Regions from separate parts of the Streptomyces blastmyceticus genome, predicted to be linked through region 1. Evidence: riboswitches for the same ligand, from Rfam matches in the RefSeq annotation. Region 1 holds a riboswitch; the other holds the start of a gene.
The links. A riboswitch is a leader RNA that binds a small molecule or an ion and turns the genes downstream of it on or off. The one in region 1 is predicted to bind glycine.
Positions count from the first base shown of each region.

Region 2: another riboswitch for glycine. It lies ahead of gcvT (glycine cleavage system aminomethyltransferase GcvT); the one in region 1 lies ahead of gcvP (aminomethyl-transferring glycine dehydrogenase).

Region 1 is NZ_BAAABW010000030.1:5,444-16,216, reverse strand. Features, by position in the region: gene ABD269_RS29650 (bifunctional nuclease family protein) at 36-509, shown strand; gene ABD269_RS29645 (MerR family transcriptional regulator) at 688-1,302, shown strand; partial or broken gene ABD269_RS29640 (DNA polymerase IV) at 1,381-2,734, shown strand; gene ABD269_RS29635 (PRC-barrel domain-containing protein) at 2,742-3,173, opposite strand; glycine riboswitch at 3,318-3,425, shown strand; gene gcvP (aminomethyl-transferring glycine dehydrogenase) at 3,610-6,492, shown strand; gene ABD269_RS29625 (DUF5999 family protein) at 6,673-6,879, opposite strand; gene ABD269_RS29620 (hypothetical protein) at 7,188-7,775, opposite strand; gene ABD269_RS29615 (glutamate-cysteine ligase family protein) at 8,268-9,770, shown strand; gene ABD269_RS29610 (CPBP family intramembrane glutamic endopeptidase) at 9,873-10,709, shown strand; gene ABD269_RS29605 (PhzF family phenazine biosynthesis protein) at 10,771-10,773, opposite strand, start outside.
Region 2 is NZ_BAAABW010000024.1:181,894-192,666, forward strand. Features, by position in the region: gene ABD269_RS21510 (aldehyde dehydrogenase family protein) at 1-1,089, shown strand, start outside; gene ABD269_RS21515 (helix-turn-helix domain-containing protein) at 1,143-1,532, shown strand; gene ABD269_RS21520 (GlxA family transcriptional regulator) at 1,620-2,582, shown strand; gene ABD269_RS21525 (aspartate-semialdehyde dehydrogenase) at 2,614-3,660, shown strand; gene ABD269_RS21530 (amino acid kinase family protein) at 3,657-4,643, shown strand; gene glyA (serine hydroxymethyltransferase) at 4,706-5,965, opposite strand; gene gcvH (glycine cleavage system protein GcvH) at 6,011-6,385, opposite strand; gene gcvT (glycine cleavage system aminomethyltransferase GcvT) at 6,464-7,612, opposite strand; glycine riboswitch at 7,645-7,759, opposite strand; glycine riboswitch at 7,760-7,857, opposite strand; gene ABD269_RS21550 (AAA family ATPase) at 8,011-8,676, shown strand; gene ABD269_RS21555 (enhanced serine sensitivity protein SseB) at 8,893-9,690, shown strand; gene ABD269_RS21560 (enhanced serine sensitivity protein SseB C-terminal domain-containing protein) at 9,847-10,617, shown strand.

The DNA.
Region 1 (10,773 bases):
ACCCAAACCTGCCGGGCACGTCCTAGGGTTGCTGTGTGAACGAGCTCGATGTCGTGGGTGTCCGGGTGGAAATGCCCTCCAACCAGCCGATCGTGCTCCTGCGTGAAGTGGGAGGCGATCGATACCTCCCGATCTGGATCGGACCGGGAGAGGCGACGGCCATCGCCTTCGCCCAGCAGGGCATGGCGCCGGCCCGGCCGCTGACCCATGACCTTTTCAAGGACGTGCTGGAAGCGGTGGGGCAGGAGCTCACGGAGGTCCGCATCACGGATCTGCGCGAAGGCGTGTTCTACGCGGAGCTCGTCTTCGCCAGCGGCGTGGAGGTCAGCGCCAGGCCGTCCGACGCCATAGCGCTGGCGCTGCGCACCGGTACGCCGATCTACGGCAGCGACGGGGTGCTGGACGACGCGGGGATCGCCATCCCGGACGAGCAGGAGGACGAGGTCGAGAAGTTCCGCGAGTTCCTCGACCAGATCTCGCCGGAGGACTTCGGCACCAACAGCCAGTGAGGCGTACTGCGGCCCTGTGAGCGGCAGGCGCGGCGCATTCGATTAGCCTTTCCCGGCACACGGATACGTAAAACCACTCTCTGGGTGATTATCACTCGGCGTGCCGAGTGTGGCGATCGTTGACGCGCCCCGGGTGACTGCCTACCGTCGAGAAGGCAGGTCAAGGACGGAGGTCGGCGTGAGAAGCATGGGCGACGGTACAGCGGTCGGCAGTCCGTATCCGCTGTATGGGGGAACGGTCGAACAGCCCTCCCGTCATACCGTCCCGGCCGCGGTCAGCGCACCGCAGGGGCCGGAGACCGACAAGATCGGGTATCGGGGGCCGACGGCGTGTGCCGCGGCGGGCATCACCTATCGACAGCTCGACTACTGGGCGCGTACGGGCCTGGTCGAGCCGAGCGTACGGCCGGCCTACGGCTCGGGGAGCCAGCGGCTCTACAGCTTCCGGGACGTGGTCGTCCTCAAGATCGTGAAACGGCTGCTGGACGCGGGGGTCTCCCTGCAGAACATCCGCACGGCCGTGCAGCACCTGGGGGCACGCGGGATGGGTGACCTCCCGCAGATGACGCTGATGAGCGACGGTGCCACGGTCTACGAGTGCACCTCGCCCGACGAGGTCGTCGACCTGCTCCAGGGCGGCCAGGGCGTCTTCGGGATCGCCGTGGGCGTCGTCTGGCGCGACATCGAGCACGTGCTCTCCCAGCTGCACGGCGAGCGTGTGGACACGGGCGAGACCCTCGTCGGCCACAACCCCGCGGACGAGCTGGCGAGGCGCCGCAACCGCGCGGTCTGAAGGCCCGGCGCGGCCCGCTCGCCGACGCTCCGTCGCACGTCAGCGCGATTGTCGGTGGTGTGCGGGAACATCGGTGGTGTGAGATCCGCACCGACGATCCTGCACCTGGACATGGACGCCTTCTACGCCTCGGCGGAGCAGGCGGCCAAGCCCAGCCTGCGCGGGAAGCCCGTGGTGGTCGGCGGGATCGGCCCGCGCGGTGTCGTCGCCACGGCTTCGTACGAGGCGCGCGTCTTCGGCGTCCACTCGGCGATGGCCACCGCCCAGGCGCGCCGGCTGTGTCCCAACGCCGCCTACCTCACCCCGAGGTTCACGCTCTACCGCGAGGTGAGCGAGGTCGTCATGGGCCTGCTGGGCGAGCTCTCGCCGCTGGTGGAGCCGCTCAGCCTCGACGAGGCGTTCGTCGACCTGGAGGCGGGCGGCGTCGAGCCCTCCGTGTCCGCGGTCCGGGCCGTGGGGGAGCGGCTGCGGCGGGACATCCGCGTGGCGACGGGCCTCAGCGGCTCGGTGGGGCTCGCCGGATCCAAGATGCTCGCCAAGATCGCCTCCGAGCAGGCCAAGCCCGACGGTCTGTTCCTCATCGAGCCGGGCACCGAGGCCGGGCTGCTGGGCCCCATGTCCGTCCGCGCCATCCCCGGGGTGGGCCCCGCCACGGCCGAGACGCTGCGCCGCGCGGGCATCACGACGGTCGCGGAGACCGGCGAGGCCGGTGAGGCGGAGCTGGTGCGGCTGCTCGGCAAGGCCCACGGAGCGGGGCTGTACGCCCTGGCCACGGGCCATGACGACCGGCCGGTGGTCGCCGAGCGGGACGCCAAGTCCGTGTCGGTGGAGGACACCTTCGAAGAAGACCTGACCGATCGCGTCCGGGTCCAGCTGGAGCTCGCCCGCCTCGCCGACCGGTGTGTGCAGCGGCTGCGGGCGGCCGGGCGCTCGGGGCGCACGGTCGTGATCAAGGTGCGGCGCTATGACTTCTCCACCCTGACCCGCTCCGAGACGCTGCGCGGGCCGACCGACGACCTGAGCGTGGTGCGGGAGGCGGCGGGGCGGCTGCTGGAGGGCGTGGACACCACGGCGGGCGTGCGGCTGCTGGGCGTCGGTGTCACGGGCCTCGCCGACTACACCCAGGAGGATCTCTTCGCCCAGGCCGCGAGCGAGGCCGCGGCCGCCGCCGAAGCGGCCGCCGCGGAGGTCCACCGGGCCGAGGGGGAGGAGCCCGAGGAGGCCCCGGAGGCCGTCGGGGCGCCGCCGCGCCGCTGGCTGCCCGGGCTGGACGTCCGCCACGCGGAGTTCGGCGCGGGCTGGATCCAGGGCAGCGGGGTCGGCCGCGTCACCGTCCGGTTCGAGCAGCCCTGGTCCGAGCCCGGGAGGGTGCGCACGTTCGCCGTCGACGACCCCGCGCTGGAACCGGCCGAGCCCCTGCCGCTGATACGGCCCGTGGATCAGCTGCCCGAGCCGTTGACCGTGCCGAGCCCCTCGTCGGCCCGCTCGGGCACCGAGGTCCCGGCCGGGCCGGACGCGGCACCCGTCGCGGGAGGGGAGCCCGCCGTGGGGAGCGCGAGGCCGTAGTGGTGGTAGAGCTGGAGCTCCTGCTCGGGGGAGAGGTGCCGGCCGACCCCGAAGTCCGGGGCGTCCTTGATCAGGGCGCGTTCGTAGGGGACGCGCAGCGTGTCGTCCACGACCTCGCTGGGTTCCAGGGGCACGAAGGCGTCGCGGCTGAACAGCCCGGTGCGTACGGCCGCCCACTCGGGCTCGCCGGTCTCGTCGTCGAGATACACCTCGTCCACGGTGCCGATCTTCGCGCCGTCGCGGTCGAACGCCTTGCGGCCGATGAGACTCCGCGGGTCGATATCGGTCTGCACCGTTCCTCCCATGGTTCGCGCTGTCCCCGACCGCCTCGGCAATCCCTTGAACACCCTCCTGAACACCCTCCCGACAACAACGAAAAGGCACAAAGCGGGAACCGGCCACTCGAGGGATCCCCTCCGACCCGCGCTGGTAGGCTGGCCAGTGGCCGCAGACCCCGTGCGGGAGAGTCCTCCGAGAGCCCTGCCGGGCTTCGACGGGGGCGCCGAAGGAGCAAATCCTCCCCGGAATCTCTCAGGCACACGTACCGCATGGACGAGGTCACTCTGGAAAGCAGGGCGGGCCCCGGTAGGCACGACGCCGAAGCCCGTCCTCACCGACGGTGAAAGCCGGTCCCCCGCGGCCCGGTGAAGCTCTCAGGTTGAGATGACAGAGGGGGAGGCCGTCCGGGTACCCGCGCCGTGGTACCCCTCGCAGGTCGCAATGACCAGGAGGCCTCCGCAGATGACAGCCCACCGCATCTCCCTTTCCGACCTGGAGCGTGGCACGCCCTTCGAGCGGCGCCACATAGGGCCCGACAGCGCGGCCCAGGCCAAGATGCTCGCCCAGGTCGGATTCGGCTCCCTCGACGAACTCACCGACGCCGCCGTGCCGGACGTGATCAAGGCCACCGAGGCCTCGGCCCTGCCCGAGGCCCGCAGCGAGGCCGAGGTCCTCGCCGAACTGCGCTCGCTCGCCGACCGCAACCAGGTGCTCGCCCCGATGATCGGCCTCGGCTACCACGGCACCTTCACCCCGCCGGTGATCCTGCGCAACGTCATGGAGAACCCGGCCTGGTACACCGCCTACACCCCCTACCAGCCGGAGATCTCCCAGGGCCGGCTGGAGGCGCTCCTCAACTTCCAGACCGTCGTCGCCGACCTCACCGGCCTGCCCACCTCCGGCGCCTCCCTGCTCGACGAGGGCACCGCGGCGGCCGAGGCCATGGCGCTCTCCCGCCGCGTCGGCAAGGTCAAGCAGGGCGTCTTCCTCGTCGACGCCGACACCCTGCCGCAGACCGTCGCGGTGATTCAGACCCGCGCCGAACCGACCGGTGTCGAGGTCGTCGTCGCCGACCTCTCCCAGGGCATCCCCGAGGAGACCGCCGAGCGCGGGGTCTTCGGTGTGCTGCTGCAGTATCCCGGTGCCTCCGGTGTCGTGCGCGACCTGCGGCCGGTCATCGAGCGCGCCCACGAGCTCGGCGCGATCGTCACCGTCGCCGCCGACCTGCTCGCCCTCACCCTGCTCACCTCGCCCGGTGAGCTCGGCGCGGACATCGCGGTCGGCACGACTCAGCGGTTCGGCGTCCCCATGGGCTTCGGCGGCCCGCACGCCGGATTCATGGCCGTGCGCGAACAGTTCGCCCGCAGCCTGCCCGGCCGGCTCGTCGGCGTCTCCGTCGACGCCGACGGCAACAAGGCCTACCGCCTGGCCCTCCAGACGCGTGAGCAGCACATCCGCCGCGAGAAGGCCACCAGCAACATCTGCACCGCCCAGGTGCTGCTCGCCGTCATGGCCGGGATGTACGCCGTCTACCACGGCCCCGACGGCCTCGCCTCGATCGCCCGGCGCACCCACCGCTACGCCACGCTGCTCGCGGCGGGGCTGCGGGCCGGTGGCGTCGAGGTCGCGCACGGCTCGTACTTCGACACCCTGACCGTGAGAGTCCCGGGCCGGGCCGCCGAGGCCGTCGCCGGCGCCCGTGACCGCGGCGTCAACCTCCGGCTGATCGACGCCGACCGGGTCGGGATCGCCTGCGACGAGACCACCACCCGTGAGCTCGTGGCCTCCGTGTGGTCGGCGTTCGGGGTGGACGCCGACATCGAGGCGCTGGACGCCACCACGCCGGACGCGCTCCCCGAGGGCCTGCTGCGCACCGACGACTACCTCACCCACCCGGTCTTCCACGCGCACCGCTCCGAGACCGCGATGCTGCGCTACCTGCGCAGCCTCGCCGACCGGGACTACGCACTGGACCGCGGGATGATCCCGCTCGGTTCCTGCACCATGAAGCTCAACGCCACCACCGAGATGGAGCCGGTCACCTGGCCCGAGTTCGGTGCGCTCCACCCCTTCGCGCCCGTGGAGCAGGCCGGCGGCTATCTCACGCTGATCACGGAGCTGGAGGAGCGGCTCGCCGAGGTCACCGGCTACGACAAGGTCTCCATCCAGCCGAACGCCGGCTCCCAGGGCGAGCTCGCGGGCCTGCTGGCCGTCCGGGCCTACCACCGCGCCAACGGCGACGAGCAGCGCACCGTCTGTCTCATCCCGTCCTCCGCGCACGGCACCAACGCCGCCAGCGCCGTGATGGCCGGGATGAAGGTCGTCGTCGTCAAGACCGGCGAGGACGGCGAGGTGGACGCCGACGACCTGCGCGCGAAGATCGCGCAGCACCGCGACGAGCTGGCCGTGCTGATGGTGACCTACCCCTCCACGCACGGGGTGTTCGAGGAGCACATCAGCGACATCTGCGCGCTGGTGCACGACGCGGGCGGGCAGGTCTACGTGGACGGGGCGAACCTCAACGCCCTGGTGGGCGTGGCCAAGCCGGGCCGGTTCGGCGGCGACGTCTCGCACCTCAACCTGCACAAGACGTTCTGCATCCCGCACGGCGGCGGCGGTCCGGGCGTCGGCCCGGTCGGCGTCCGCGCCCACCTGGCGCCGTACCTCCCCAACCACCCGCTCCAGCCCGCCGCGGGCCCGGCGACCGGTGTCGGTCCGATCTCGGCCGCTCCGTGGGGTTCCGCGGGCATCCTGCCGATCTCCTGGGCGTACGTCCGGCTGATGGGCGGCGAGGGCCTCAAGCGCGCCACGCAGGTCGCGGTGCTCGGCGCCAACTACATCGCCAAGCGGCTGGAGCCCCACTACCCGGTGCTCTACACCGGTCCGAACGGGCTGGTGGCGCACGAGTGCATCGTGGACCTGCGGCCGCTGACGAAGGCCACGGGGGTGAGCGTCGACGATGTCGCCAAGCGGCTGATCGACTACGGCTTCCACGCGCCCACCATGTCGTTCCCGGTCGCGGGCACCCTGATGATCGAGCCGACGGAGAGCGAGGACCTCGCCGAGCTGGATCGTTTCTGCGAGGCGATGATCGCCATCCGCGCCGAGATCGAGAAGGTCGGCTCCGGCGAGTGGGCGAAGGACGACAATCCGCTGCGGAACGCCCCGCACACCGCCGCCTCGGTGACCGGTGCGTGGGAGCACCCGTACACCCGTGAGGAGGCCGCATACCCGGCCGGGGTGTCCGCCGACAAGTACTGGCCGCCGGTGCGGCGCGTCGACGGCGCCTACGGCGACCGTAACCTCGTCTGCTCCTGCCCTCCGATGGAGGAGTACGAGAACTGAGCCCGAGCGGGGCCCGGGCGCGCGTCGCCCGGGTCCTTCGAGGCCGGACGCGAGTCGGGGCCGGTTCGGCGACTGCGCCGGGCCGGCCCCTGTCTGTGCGTGGTGCTGTGCGGTGCTGCCGTGCGTGGTGCGGATACGCGCTGTGCGCAGTGCCCGTACTGCGTGTGCGGTAGAGCTGTCTCAGGCAGCGGTCACCACATGACCTGTGCCCAGTGGCCGGTGCGGGGCGATGATCTGCCCGTCCGGCAGCAGCTCACCGGTGTCCTCGAAGCAGAGGACGCCGTTGCACAGCAGGCTCCAGCCCTGTTCCGGGAAGTGCGCCACGAGGTGGGCGGCCTCCCGGTCGGCGGATTCGGCTGACGGGCACATGGGCTGGTGCTGGCACATGGGAGGGTTCTTTCGCTGTGATGTGGTGGCTGTCCTGCGGCTCGGTGCTGTGGTCATGCCGCCCCCCGTTGGCGAATGGTTTGGTCGATACCAGTGTTGCCCCACGGGCGCGATTCCGCAGGGATTTCCCGGCAGCGCTCCTCTCCCGATGAGGACGCGTCACCCGTGCGGGCGGTTGCCGCCAACAAGACTGCCTCTTCGGGGGGTTCGGCGTGGCCGCGGTGGGCTAGTCCGGGAGGGTGAGCACAGATGTACGCCCCGTGGCTGCCGGGGCCACGGGGCGTGTCCGCTCCACTGCGGAGAGCGGCTCAGGCCGGTGTTTTGAGCAGTGGCGGCGGAGCGAGCCGGTGGGTGAGCACGGACAGCAGCTCGGCGAAGCGGTGCGCGCGGTGCGCGGCGATCCCGGGCGGCGCGGGGGCGAGCGGCACCAGCAGGTCGCCGGGGCCCGGCAGCCCGGACGCGGCGTCCGCGGCGACGTCGCCGTGCAGCCAGAGGGTGAGCATGTAGAGCTCGGGCACGGACAGCAGCCGCGGCTGGTACGGCGTCGGCAGCGCCTCGGCCTGGCGCACCGCGAGCTCGGTGGCGGCGAGATACGGCCCCTCGAAGAAGTGGGAGAACGCCCAGCCGTCCGCGGTCGGCGCCGTCTCGCCCGCGGCCACCGCGCGCTCGGGCCCCCGGATCAGGAAGCGCCAGCCGGTGAGCCGGGTGCGAGGGGTGCCGCCGCGCGGGGTGACCTGCTCCAGGACGTGTACGGGAAGCGGGAGTTCGGGGGTCAGCGGCCCGGTCGCGGCCCGCAGCGAGGGGGTGCGGGCCTCGCGTACGGCGGTGGGGGAGCCGAGGGCGGCGACGATGCTGAGCAGGGCGGGCGCGGGGGCGGTCAGGGCGTGCAGCGGCATGGTGGGTCGCCTCTCACTTCGGAGACACGTGGTGCTGGGCAGGTGCGGACGACGCTGTCGGCGTGCGGGGTCAGAGGGGGCCGGGGACCGTACCGACTGCCGGGGCCGGGGCGCTGCTCTCTGCCCTGTTCCGGAGTTTATACGACACATGTTCACATGGTGTTTCGGCTAGCTGTCGCGAGTATTTCCCGCAAGAGGAAATCCGGTGCGTCGCCCAAGGGTGATTTCGGTGATTCTGTGCCGAATTCTCTTCCCTCACCTCGGGTTATTCACCGGGGAGGGTAGGCCGGATCTCGTCGGTGTTTATCACCAGCGCAATGCGCAAAAACGGAGTATTGCACCATGCCGACGGAATGTGCCACGGCGCACACCTCGCAGAGCCTACTGGGTATGCGGTGCCGACGGGGCGTTATCGATCACATTGGCTGGGCATCATCGACCGTGACGCGGGCCGCCGACGCCGCGGGCGGCCCAGGTGAGGAGGGCGCTGCGATGGGTGAGAAGCTGGTGGCCGAGGGGTTCGACCTCGCCGACCGGCAACGCCACCGGGACAAGCTCCGGCAGTGCCTCGACGCGCTGGCGCGACTGCTGGCGGAGAAGCGGTTCGACCGACCCCGGAATCTTATGGGCCTGGAGATCGAGCTGAATCTCGCGGGGCCCGACGGGATGCCGAGCATGGTGAACTCCGAAGTGCTGAAACGTATCGCCAGTGGGGATTTCCAGACCGAACTCGGCCGCTTCAACCTCGAAGTGAACATTGTTCCCCACCAGCTCTCCGGACGGGTTCTCGACCAGCTCGCCGAGGAGTTGCGCACCGGGCTTTCCTATGCCGACCGCAAGGCCATGGAGGTCGATTCGGGGATCGTGATGATCGGCATTCTGCCGACCCTGGAGGACCGGCACCTGGTCTCCTCGAACCTTTCCGACGACCACCGCTACGCACTGCTCAACGACCAGGTGGTCGCCGCGCGGGGCGAGCACTTCACCATCGACATCGAGGGCGTGGAGCGGCTGACCTGCACCGCGGGCTCGATCGCCCCCGAATCCGCCTGCACCTCCGTGCAGTTGCACCTCCAGGTCACCCCGCGCCGGTTCGCCGCCGTGTGGAACGCCGCCCAGGTCGTGGCCGCGGCCCAGATCGCCGTCGGGGCCAACTCGCCCTTCCTCTTCGGGCGGGAGCTGTGGCGCGAGTCCCGGCCGCCGCTGTTCGTGCAGTCCACGGACACCCGCCCGCCCGAGCTGAAGGCGCAGGGGGTCCGGCCGCGGACCTGGTTCGGGGAGCGCTGGATCGATTCGGCGTACGACCTCTTCGAGGAGAACCTGCGCTTCTTCCCGCCCCTGCTGCCCATCTCCCACCCGGAGGACCCGCTCCGGGCGCTGGAGGAGGGCAAGGTGCCCGCGCTGCACGAACTGATCCTGCACAACGGCACGGTCTACCGCTGGAACCGGCCGGTCTACGGAATAGCCGACGGCGTCCCCCACCTGCGCGTCGAGAACAGGGTGCTGCCCGCGGGCCCCACGGTCACCGACGTCATCGCCAACGCCGCCTTCTACTACGGGCTGATCCGCGCGCTCGCGGAGGAGTCCCGCCCGGTGTGGACCCGGATGCCCTTCGCGGTCGCCGCGGACAACTTCGACACCGCCTGCCGCCACGGCATCGACGCCTGGCTGCGCTGGCCGAAGGGCGGCCGGAACGCGCCGCTCGTACGGATGCCCGCCGTGCGGCTCGTTCAGGAGGAACTGCTGCCGCTGGCCGCAGCCGGGCTCGACGCGTGGGGCGTCGAACCCGCCGACCGCGACCGCTACCTCGGCGTCATCGAAGGGCGCTGTGCGGGCCGGACGAACGGGGCGTCCTGGCAGGCGGCCACGTACCACCGGGCGCTGGAGCGGGGGTTGGGGCGGGACAAGGCCCTGGCCGCCACGACGCGCCGGTACTGCGAGCTGATGCGCACGGGGGAGCCGGTGCACTTGTGGAGGGCGGGGCTGGGGGACTGACGGTGGCTCCCTCTCTCTGACGCGCCCGCACCGTGTGTCCCCGGACTTCGCCGGGCGGGCCGGATTTCCCAGCCCGCCCGGCGTTTGACAAGCTGGGGGCCCATGAGGCTGGGGATAGGCAAGGTGGAGGCGGTCGTGCCGCAGAACGGGCGGGGTGAAGCCGGCACCCTGCCGAGCACCGAGGCGGCTGCCCGCCGGCTGCTGAGCGGGGAGACCCTCCTCGTCCTGGCCCTGTCGCTCGGGGCCAGCGCCGTGTCCGCGCTGATCAGCTTCGTCGGAGCGGCAACCCGCCCCGGCGGCCTCAAGGAACAGGCCGCCCGGCTCAACGCCTCGCACGCCCCCGGCCGCCCCTGGCTGGACCTCGCCTGGCAGGTCTTCGGCATCGCGACCGCGCTGGTGCCCGTCTTCCTCGTCGCCCACCTGTTGCTCCGCGAGGGCGCGGGCCTGCGGGCCATCGGCTTCGACCGGCGGCGCCCCGGCTCCGACCTGGCCCGGGGCACGGCGGTCGCGGCGGCCATCGGCGGCACCGGGCTGCTCTTCTATCTCGGTGTGCGGGCCGCGGGGTTCAACCTGACCGTGGTGCCCGAGTCGCTGCCCGACGTGTGGTGGAAGCTGCCCGTCCTGATCGCCTCCGCCGTGCAGAACGCCGTGCTGGAAGAGGTCGTGGTCGTCGGCTATCTCCTGCGCCGGCTGGGGCAGCTGGGCTGGACACCGATGGCGGCCCTGGCGGCGAGCGCCGTGCTGCGCGGCTCGTACCACCTGTACCAGGGGATCGGCGGGTTCATCGGCAACATGGTGATGGGCGTCGTGTTCGTGCTGCTCTACCGGCGCTGGGGGCGGGTCGGGCCGCTGGTCGCCGCGCACGCCCTGATCGACATCGTGGCCTTCGTCGGCTACGCGCTGCTCGCGGGCAAGGTGGGCTGGCTGCCCACGGCGTGATCCACGGTGCGCTGGAGCGGGGGTCGTCCGGCGGCCCCCGCTCCAGCGCGTTCCGCCCCGGCTA
Region 2 (10,773 bases), on a different contig from region 1:
CTGGCCTTCACCCTCCGCGAGCCCTACGGCGTGTGCGGGCACATCATCCCGTGGAACTACCCGCTGCAGATCGCCGCCCGGACCGTCGCCCCCGCCCTCGCCTCGGGCAACACCTGCGTCCTCAAACCGGCCGAGGACGCCCCCCTCACCCCCCTGCTCCTCGCCGACATCGCCCTGGACGCGGGGCTGCCGCCCGGTGCGCTCAACGTCGTACCGGGGTACGGGGCGGAAGCCGGTGCCGCCCTCGCCGCCCACCCGGGCGTGGACCACCTCTCCTTCACCGGCTCCCGCGAGGTCGGCCAGTCCGTGATGGCCTCGGCGGCCCGCAACATCGTCCCCGTCACCCTCGAACTCGGCGGGAAATCACCCCACATCGTGCTCCCCGACCACGACCCCGGCCTCGCCGTGCCCCGCATCGTCGACTCGATCACCGAGCACGCCGGCCAGAACTGCTCGGCGGGCAGCCGGCTCCTCGTCCACTCCTCGGTCCACGACGCACTGCTCGCGGCGCTGACCACGGCCTTCCGCGCCCTGCGCATCGGCCCCGGCAGCTGTGACCCGGACCTCGGCCCCCTGATCTCCGCCCGGCAGCGCGACCGGGTCCTCGCGTACGTGGCCCGGGGCGCCCGGGACTGCGCGACCGTCACCGGCGGCGGGGTGCCCGACGTGCCCGGCCACGAGGGCGGCTTCTACGTCGAGCCCACGATCCTGGCCGGGGTGCCGGCGGACCACCCGGTCTTCACCGAGGAGATTTTCGGCCCCGTTCTCGCCGTCACCCCCTTCGACACCGAGGCCGAGGCCGTCCGTCTCGCCGAGGCCACCGACTACGGCCTCGCGGCGGGCATCTGGACCCGGGACGTGGCCACGGCCCACCGGCTGGCCCGGCGGCTGCGGGTCGGCCAGGTCTTCGTGAACAACTACAGCGCGGCCGGCGGGGTGGAACTCCCCTTCGCCGGCGCCAAGCGCTCGGGCATCGGCGTGGAAAAGGGCTTCGAGGCGCTGCGCGAATACACCCGCTGCAAGACGGTCGTGCTCGATACCGGATCGCGGGGACCAATATCTTCCAGTGCAGAGGAGAGTGCAGGGTGAAGCCTGTAGGAGGGGAGCGAAGTTCCCACGTATCGGATCAACGGATCTGTGGTGTGTGCGGCGGCCGGGCGGCCTCGGTGGACGCGCTGGTCGACGCACTGGACGAAATGCATGTCGCGCTCCGCGCGGCACAGAAATCCCTCGCAGACTTCTTCATAGAACTCGGCGAGAACCAGAGCCCGCCCCTCGGGGACCTGCCGGGCTGCCGGGACGCCTCCGTCCGCAAGGCCCTGTCGTTGCTGACCCCCCGCGAATGCGAGGTCCTGGGCCTGGTCGCCCAGGGGAAGTCGAACCGGCAGGTGGCCAACTCCCTCGATATATCCGAGAAGACCGTGAAGAATCATTTGTCCGCGATCTTTTCCAAAGTGGGGGCCTCGGACCGGACCCAGGCCGTGGTGTTCGGGATACGCGGCGGCCTCGTCCCGATCGGCGGGGCCGCGTGAGCCACGGTGCCAGTGTGCGGGAATTCGTGGCCGGTGGACAGTGGATGGACTGTCGGCCGACCACGAATACCTGCCACATTGGGGGACATGTTGAAGAATGTGGCCGCAGTGCTGCTCGACAACGTCCACCCCTTTGAACTCGGGGTCGTCTGCGAGGTGTTCGGCATCGACCGGCGGTCCGAGGGGCTGCCCGCCTACGACTTCGCGCTCGTCGCGGCGGAGTCCTTCTCGGTGCGCGCCGTCCCCGGCTTCACCATCAGCACCCCCTACGGCCTCGACCGGCTGGAGGAGGCCGACCTCATAGCCGTGCCGGTGGGGGACGACTTCCACACCCGGGACTTCCCCCCGGAGCTCCTCGAAGCCCTGCGCCGGGCGGTGTTCCGCGGCGCCCGGGTGCTCAGCGTCTGCGTGGGCGCGTTCGTCCTCGGCGCCGCCGGCCTCCTGGACGGCCGCCGCTGCACCACCCACTGGCGGTACGCGGCGGCGCTCGCCGAGCGCTTCCCCAAGGCGCTCGTGGAGCCCGGGGTGCTCTACGTCGACGAGGACCCCCTGATCACCTCCGCCGGCACCTCCGCGGGCATCGACGCCTGCCTGCACCTGGTCCGCAAGCTCCAGGGCAGCGAGGTCGCCAACGCCATCGCCCGCCGGATGGTGGTGCCCCCGCACCGCGAGGGCGGCCAGGCCCAGTACATCGAGCGCCCCGTGCCGGAGTGCCGCGAGGGCGGCGTGCGGGAGGTGCTCGCCTGGATGGAGCTCCACCTCGACCAGGACCTGAGCGTGGAACAGCTGGCCGGACACGCCCGCATGTCACCGCGCACCTTCGCCCGCCGCTTCCGCCAGGAGACCGGCACCACCCCCTACCGCTGGCTGCTCGGCCAGCGCGTGCTCTTCGCCCAGCGGCTGCTGGAGCGGACGGACGACACGGTGGAGGCCGTGGCGGTCCGTACCGGATTCCCCAACGCGGCAGCCCTGCGGCACCAGTTCGTCCGCTCGCTCGGCACCACCCCGCACGCCTACCGGCGGATGTTCCGGGGGCCGGCCCGCCTGTGAGCCCCCTCGCCCGGAGTCGACTGGAGGAGCCATGCTCAACATCGCGGTGATCGGCGCGACCGGGGCGGTCGGCCGGGAGTGCCTGGCCCTGCTCGACGGCGGCACGCTCCCGGTGAAGCGGGTGACCCCCGTGGCGTCCGCGCGCAGCGCCGGCCGCGATCTCCGCGCCGAGCTGGGCCTCGCACGCGACGCCGGACCGGTGGTGACCCTCGACGGCCTCGATACGGACGGGCTGGACGTCGCCGTCCTCAGCGCGGGCGCGGAGATCGGTCGGCGCGAGGGGCGGCGGCTGGCCGCGGCCGGCGCGCTGGTCGTCGACAACAGCTCCGCGTTCCGCATGGAGCCGGACGTGCCCCTCGTCGTCCCGCAGGTCAACCCGGACGCCCTCGCCGCCCGGCCGCCGGGCGGCATCGTCGCCAACCCCAACTGCTCGGCGATCCAGCTCGTCCGCGCCCTGCACCCGCTGCACACGGCGGCCGGGCTGGAGTCCGTCGTCCTCACCACCTACCAGGCGGCGTCCGGCGGCGGGCTGCGCGGCCTCGGCGAACTGGCCCGGGACTCCCGGCGCGCCCTGGACGATCCCACGGCCGCCCCGGAACCGGGCGGGCCCCCGGGCCGCTTCGGGCAGCCGCTCGCGTTCGACCTCGTGCCCGGGATCGGGCTGCCCGACGGAAGCGGCTTCACCCACGAGGAGCGCAAACTCGCCCGCGAGCCGCGGAAGATACTCGGGCTGCCGGACCTCCGACTCACCGCGACCGCCGTGCGTGTCCCCGTCTTCCACTGCCACTCCGAGGCCGTGCACGTGAGGCTGCGCGAGCCCGTCACCACGGCGCTGGTCGAGGACGCCCTGGCGGCCGCACCCGGCATCCGCCTGTACCGCGACGGCTACCCGACGCCCCGGACCGTCTTCGCGACCCCCCGCGACCGGGCCCTGGTGCACGTCGGCCGCGTCCGCGTCGAGCCGGACGATCCGCACGCCGTGTGGCTGTGGGTCGTCGCCGACAACCTCCGGGTCGGCGCCGCCCTGAACGCCCTGCAGATCGTGGAGACCGCAGTCGAAGCGGGGTGGCTGCGGTGACCGGGCCGAGAAGGGCGAGCGGGCCGCTCACCCCGCTGGTGCTGAAGTTCGGCGGCTCGGCCTTCGCCGAACTGGAGGGGTTCACCCGTGTCGCCCGCTATGTGGCCGGGCGCGCGGCGGAGAGCGGTCGCCCCGTGGTCGTCGTGGTCAGCGCCATGTCCGGCACGACCGGTCGGCTGAAGGAGACCCTCGAACGGCTCGCCCCCGACCCGCACCCCGAGGCGGCCGCCATGCTGCTGACCAGCGGCGAGACGGTCAGCGTGGCCCTGCTCACCGCCGTGCTCGACATGGTCGGCCTGCGGGCGAGCCCGCTCGCCGCCGCGGGCATCGGACTGCTCGCCGAGGGCCCGCCGCAGCACGCGGCCCTGCTCCGCGCCGACCCCGGGCCGCTCGCCGCCGCCCTGGCCGCCCGCCCGGTCGCCGTGGTCCCCGGCGGGCGGGCCGTCGACGGCGCCGGCCGCACCGTCATGCTGGGCCGCAACAGCTCCGACCTCTCCGCCGTCGCCCTCGCAGGCGCCCTGGGCACCCCCGTCTGCGAGCTCTTCTCCGACGTCCCCGGGATCTGCACGGCCGACCCGTACCTCGTCCCGGCCGCCCGCACCCTGGAGCGTGTCGCCTACGAGACGGTCCGCCGGATGTCCCACCACGGCGCGAAGGTCGTCCACACCCGGGCCGTCGACTGGGCCGAACGGCACGGGGTCCTGCTCCACTGCCGCCCGCTGCCGCCGAGCGAGGGCGACGGGACGGTCGTCGGCCAGGGGCCGCCCGCCCCCGCCGTGGTGGTGTCCGCCGAGGGGGGCGGCCTCACCCGGATCACGACGCTGCGCGAGGACGGCCCGGCCGAGCACACCCTCGTCCCCGGCGCCGACGCGGCGGACCGGGCCCGCCGCGCCCACCGGGAGCTGTTCCCGGACTCCGCGGAGGACGCCCCGCCGGCGCCGCCCAAGGCCCGCTCCGCGTACAGCGGCGTCCTCATCACCTGACGCCCACGCAACGACGGCCGGTACGGAGGAGAACCTCCGTACCGGCCGTCGGATGCCCGTGACTACAGCGACGGGTACAGCGGGTGCTTCGCCGCGAGGGCGCTCACCCGGCCGCGCAGCGACTCCGCGTCGTAGGACGGCTTCAGCGCCTCGGCGATGATGTCCGCGACCTCGCGGAAGTCCTCGGCCTGGAAGCCGCGGGTGGCCAGCGCCGGCGTGCCGATCCGCAGACCCGAGGTGACCATCGGGGGCCGCGGGTCGTTCGGGATGGCGTTGCGGTTGACCGTGATCCCGACCTCGTGGAGGCGGTCCTCGGCCTGCTGGCCGTCCAGCTGCGAGTTGCGCAGGTCCACCAGCACCAGGTGCACGTCGGTGCCGCCGGAGAGGACGGAGACGCCCACCTCGGTGACATCGGCCTGCATCAGGCGCTCGGCCAGGAGCTTCGCGCCCTCCAGCGTGCGCTGCTGGCGCTCCTTGAACTCCTCGCTCGCGGCGACCTTGAAGGAGACGGCCTTCGCGGCGATCACGTGCTCCAGCGGACCACCCTGCTGACCGGGGAAGACCGCGGAGTTGATCTTCTTGGCCAGCTCGGCCGTGGAGAGGATCACACCACCGCGGGGGCCGCCCAGCGTCTTGTGGGTGGTCGTGGTGACGACGTGCGCGTGCGGCACCGGGGAGGGGTGCAGCCCGGCGGCGACGAGACCCGCGAAGTGGGCCATGTCGACCATCAGGTACGCGCCGACCTCGTCCGCGATCCGGCGGAAGGCCGCGAAGTCCAGCTGGCGCGGGTACGCCGACCAGCCGGCGACGATCAGCTTCGGGCGGTGCTCCTTGGCGAGGCGCTCGACCTCCTCCATGTCGACCAGGTTGGTCTTCTCGTCGACGTGGTAGGCGACCACGTTGTAGAGCTTGCCGGAGAAGTTGATCTTCATGCCGTGGGTCAGGTGCCCGCCGTGGGCGAGGTTCAGACCCAGGATGGTGTCGCCGGGGTTGAGCAGCGCGAACATCGCGGCCGCGTTCGCCTGCGCACCGGAGTGCGGCTGGACGTTCGCGTGCTCGGCGCCGAAGAGCGCCTTGATCCGGTCGATGGCGATCTGCTCGACGACGTCGACGTGCTCGCAGCCACCGTAGTAGCGGCGGCCCGGGTAGCCCTCGGCGTACTTGTTGGTGAGGACCGAGCCCTGGGCCTCCATGACGGCGACCGGAGCGAAGTTCTCCGACGCGATCATCTCGAGGGTGGACTGCTGGCGGTGGAGTTCGGCGTCGACAGCGGCGGCGACGTCGGGGTCGAGCTCATGGAGGGAGCTGTTCAGAAGCGACATGAGTTCTTCCTGGACTTCCTGGGCGGGAGAAGGGCGGGGCGGGTATCAGCCGGCGAAGGCGGTGTACTCGTCGGCGGACATCAGGTCCCCCGGCTCGTCCGTGATCTTCACCTTGAACAGCCAGCCGCCCTCGAAGGGGGCGGAGTTCACCAGCGCGGGGTCGTCCACGACGTCCTGGTTGGCCGCGACGACCTCGCCGGTCACCGGGGAGTAGAGGTCGCTGACCGACTTGGTCGACTCCAGCTCGCCACAGGACTCACCCGCGGTGACCGTGTCGCCGACCGCCGGGAGCTGGGCGTAGACGACGTCACCGAGCGCGTTGGCCGCGAACTCGGTGATGCCGACCGTCGCCACGCCGTCCTCGGCGGCCGACAGCCACTCGTGCTCCTTGCTGAAGCGCAGCTGCTGGGGGTTGCTCATGGCTTGATTCTCCTGGATGCGCGTGGGTGCTTGTGCAACGGGTATTGACAGGTGAGACGGAAGGGGCTCGGGGAGGGGTCAGCGCTGCCGCTTGTAGAAGGGCAGGGCGACGACCTCGTACGGCTCATGGCTGCCGCGAATGTCCACGGATACGTCATTTGTACCGGGCGCGGAGTGCGCCGCGTCGACATACGCGATGGCGATCGGCTTGCCGAGCGTGGGGGAGGGGGCACCGGAGGTGACCTCGCCGACGACCTCGCCGCCGACGACCACCGGATATCCGGCGCGCGGCACCCGGCGGCCCGTCGCGATCAGGCCGACCAGCTTGCGCGGCGGGTTGCTCTCCGCGCGCTCCGCGGCTACGGCGAGCGCCTCGCGGCCCACGAAGTCGCCCTCCTTGTCGAACTTCACGACCCGGCCCAGGCCCGCGTCGAAGGGCGTGGTGGCGGTCGTCAGCTCGTGCCCGTACAGCGGCATGCCCGCCTCCAGGCGCAGCGTGTCCCGGCAGGAGAGGCCGCACGGCACGAGACCCGCACCGGCGCCCGCGTCGGTCAGCGCCTGCCACAGCTTCTCGGCGTCGGCCGGGGCGACGAAGAGCTCGAAGCCGTCCTCGCCGGTGTAGCCGGTGCGCGCGATCAGCGCGGGCACGCCCGCCACGGTGCCCGGCAGGCCCGCGTAGTACTTGAGGCCGTCCAGGTCGGCGTCCGTCAGCGACTTCAGGATGCCGGGGGACTCGGGGCCCTGGATCGCGAGCAGCGCGTAGGCGTCCCGGTCGTCGCGCACGGCCGCGTCGAAGCCCGCCGCCCGCTCGGTCAGCGCGTCCAGCACCACCTGGGCGTTGGAGGCGTTCGCGACGACCATGTATTTCGGGTAGCCCTCGTCTTCGAGGCGGTAGACGATCAGGTCGTCCAGGATCCCGCCGTCCTCCCGGCAGATCATGGTGTAGCGGGCGCGGCCGACGGCGACGCCGCCGATGTTGCCGACGAGCGCGTGGTCCAGCAGGGCGGCGGCCTGCGGTCCGGTCACCGTGATCTCGCCCATGTGGGAGAGGTCGAAGAGCCCGGCGCGGGTGCGCACCGCCAGGTGCTCGTCGCGCTCGCTGCCGTAGCGCAGGGGCATGTCCCAGCCGGCGAAATCGGTCATCGTGGCGCCGAGCGCGCGGTGCAGCGCGTCGAGGGCCGTGTGCCTAACGGCATTACTCCGTTGACGGCGAGGGGCATCAGTCATGGTGTGGGCTCCCAGGCATGGCGGTGAGGACGTCCTCCCCATCTGTCATCGGAACCTGAGAGGTTCACCGGGAGCGTCGGCGACGAGCGCTTCCTCGGCTTGCACCTTGGGTGGGACCGCACAGGGCGGCCCGCTTTTCAGATCTGCCTCGCCCACGCGGTACGGGGCCTGAGAGATTCAAGGGAGGAACTTGCTCCTTCGGCGCCCAGCGACATCAGTGGCTGGAACTCTCCCGCGTGGATTCGAGCGGCCGGTATGCAATTGAGTACGCAGTTGGCGCGCACATCATTGCACGGACCGGCGCGTGAGGGACTGCCCACCGCCCTCTCAATTGGATTACCTTTTCTTTACGTTCCGTGGGTGCGGGGCAGGGGGCGGGACGGGGGAGGGCGATCGGCGTGCGGGCGCGAAGTACGGACGCGGGGCGGGCGGAGGCGGCGCCGCCCGGGTGCGCGGTGACGCCGGCGGGGGTGGTGGATCTGCGCGGCGGCGCCGGCCGCGCGGAGCTGCGGTATCCCGCGGGGGATCTCGTCATCGTCTCCGGGCTGCCGGGCAGCGGGAAGTCCACGCTCATACGCAGGGCCGTGCCCGCCCTGGACGGGCGCGGGGGTCTCGTCTGGTGCGTCGACTCGCAGGACTCCCGCGAGCGCCTGGAGCGCCGCACGCCGCGCTGGCTGCCGTACGGGGCCTACCGGCCGGTCGTGCGGGCCGTCCACTACGCCGCCCTGCGGCGGGCGCTGCGCTCCGGTGCGAGCGCGGTCGTGCACGACTGCGGGGAGCGGAGCTGGGTGCGGCGGTGGGCGGTGCGCGCCGCGCGGCGGCGCGGGGGCGGCGCGCATCTGGTGGTGCTGGACGTGCCGGTGGGCACGGCGCTCGCCGGGCAGTGGGCCCGGGGGCGGCTGGTCTCGGCCTGGGCGTTCCGCCGCCACCGGCGCGGGGTGGGGCGGCTCGTGGCCGCGGGCCGCCTGCCGCCGGGCATGCGGTCGATGGTGCTGGTGGACCGCGCGGCGGCCGACGCGCTGCGGGGGATCGCCTTCGGTCCGTCCACGCCGGCCGGCGGCTGAAATGAGCACCGTGTGACAGCCGGTGGCACCGGGCAACCCGTTGCCTGCTGCGAGCGTCGTTCCCTGTGAGGGAGGAGTCATCCCCTGATCCGTCCTGACCTGGGACATCGGTGTCGATTCCGGCAGCCGACGGGAGCGGACGGGGGTGCAGCCGTTAGGGTTCGGTTGCGGCTTTGTCGATACGGTGGTTGGACGGCGTTGGGCGAGTTGGACGAGATGAGCATCCCCGAGCAGTACGGTCGGCCCGCGGCCCCGGCCGGTGCCCCCCTGGGCGGCCTCCCCGAGGGCTGGCCCGCCAATGAACTCGAAGCCGTGCTCGCCGCCTCCCTGGGCGTGCCCGGCGCCGGCGCCCGCATCGTCGAGGCGCTCGGCCGCAGCCATGTGTGGGTGCCGCTGCCGAACGGCGGCGGACCCGACAGCCGGGACCTCGACCTCCCCACCCTGGAGCTCGACGGCGCCGCCTATGTGCCGGTGTTCAGCTCCGAGGCGGAGTTCCTGCGGGTCGTCGGCGACCGGATGTCCTTCACCGTCGCGCCCGCCGTCGAATTCGCCCGCGGCCTGCCCCCGCAGGTCGGCATCGCGGTCAACCCCGAGGGCGCCGTCGGCGCGCCCCTCCCGCCGCCCGCCGTCGCCGAGCTGTGCCGGGCGGGCCGCACGCTCCTCGACGGCGACGCCACCGGCGGCCGGGTGCGCCTCTTCGAGCCGGACTGGCAGGACGAGCCCACCGGCTTCCTCGCCGCCGCCGGGCTGGAGTTCGCGGCGGCCAAGGTCGTACGGACCGCGCGCCGGGCGCTCGCCAGCGTCGAGGGCGGCGCCCCCGCGCTGTTCGTCGGCGTCGAGCTCGACCTGCCCGACCCCGGCAGCCGCGAGGCCGTCATGGCCGCACTCGGCCGGGCGCTCGGGACCGCGCCCGTGGCCTGGCCCGTGCAGCTGGTCTTCCTCGACGTGGCGCGGGACCCGGTCGGTGACTGGATGTCGACGCAGGTCCGCCCGTTCTACGACCGTGACCTGTGACTCCACCCATGCCCGCCGCCGCGGGCTCGTAAGCTGGTTGGATGACCGGACCGGGTGCGCTGCCGCGCCCCGGGGCACAGGAGTAAGCGGCCGGGAGACGGCCGAGAGAAGAGGCGGACCCAGGTGAGCGCGGGCGCGGAGAGCGGCGTGGAGCAGATGCTGCGCCAGGTGGCGCCCGGTCGGTACGACACGTACGAGGCGCTCCTGCACGCGCTGGCCGAGGGCAGCGTCTGGATGCTGCTCTGGCACGGCCAGGCGGGCTCGCCCGACGCGCAGTACGGCAACATGGAGGTCGACGGCCTCGGCTACGCCCCGTGCGTGACCTCCGCGCAGGAGCTCGCCGCCAGCGGCTGGAACCGCGCCCACGCCGTCGTCCCCGGCCGCGCCGTCGCGAGCTCGCTCTACCCCGACCGCTGGGGCCTGTGGCTCAACCCGCACGCCCCCGGCGGCGGCGTCGGCGTGCCCTGGCTGGACCTGCGGCGGATCGCGGCCGGACTGGACCGGCTGCCCGCCGGGCCGCTGCACCTGAGCGAGCCGGCCCTGGAACTCCCGCAGTTCTACGCCCTGCTCGGGCAGAACGCCCACCGCACCCCCGCGGTGCGGGCGCTGCGCCGCGCCTGGGTGCAGCCCGCGCTCGGCACCCCCTATCTGGCCATCGGCCTCGATCTCTACGACGGCTCGCAGGCCGCCGTGGAATCGGTGCGGCTGATGATGCGCCAGTCGATCGGCGCGGTTCCCGAGGGGCTGCCGGTCTCCACGGTGGCGATGTCGGACGAGCACGACCCGGTCGCGATGTGGATGCGTGCCAACACCCGCCCCTTCTTCGACCGCGACGTCCACGGCGGGGCCCCGGCCGCGCCGTCCCCCGCCGGGGGCTACGGCTATCCGCCGGTCGGCCACCCCGGCGGCACCGCGCAGGCGTACTGAGCGGGTCCGTTCCGCGGCAGCCCCAATATGCTTGCAGGCGGCACGAGTTGCCGTCCGGCAGGTAATGATCCGCTCACTGACGCCTGGCGTTCGGATAACGGAAGCCGACTGGTCAGATCACGGTTGCGCATCCATTCCCGGCCAGGGCTGGCGGGT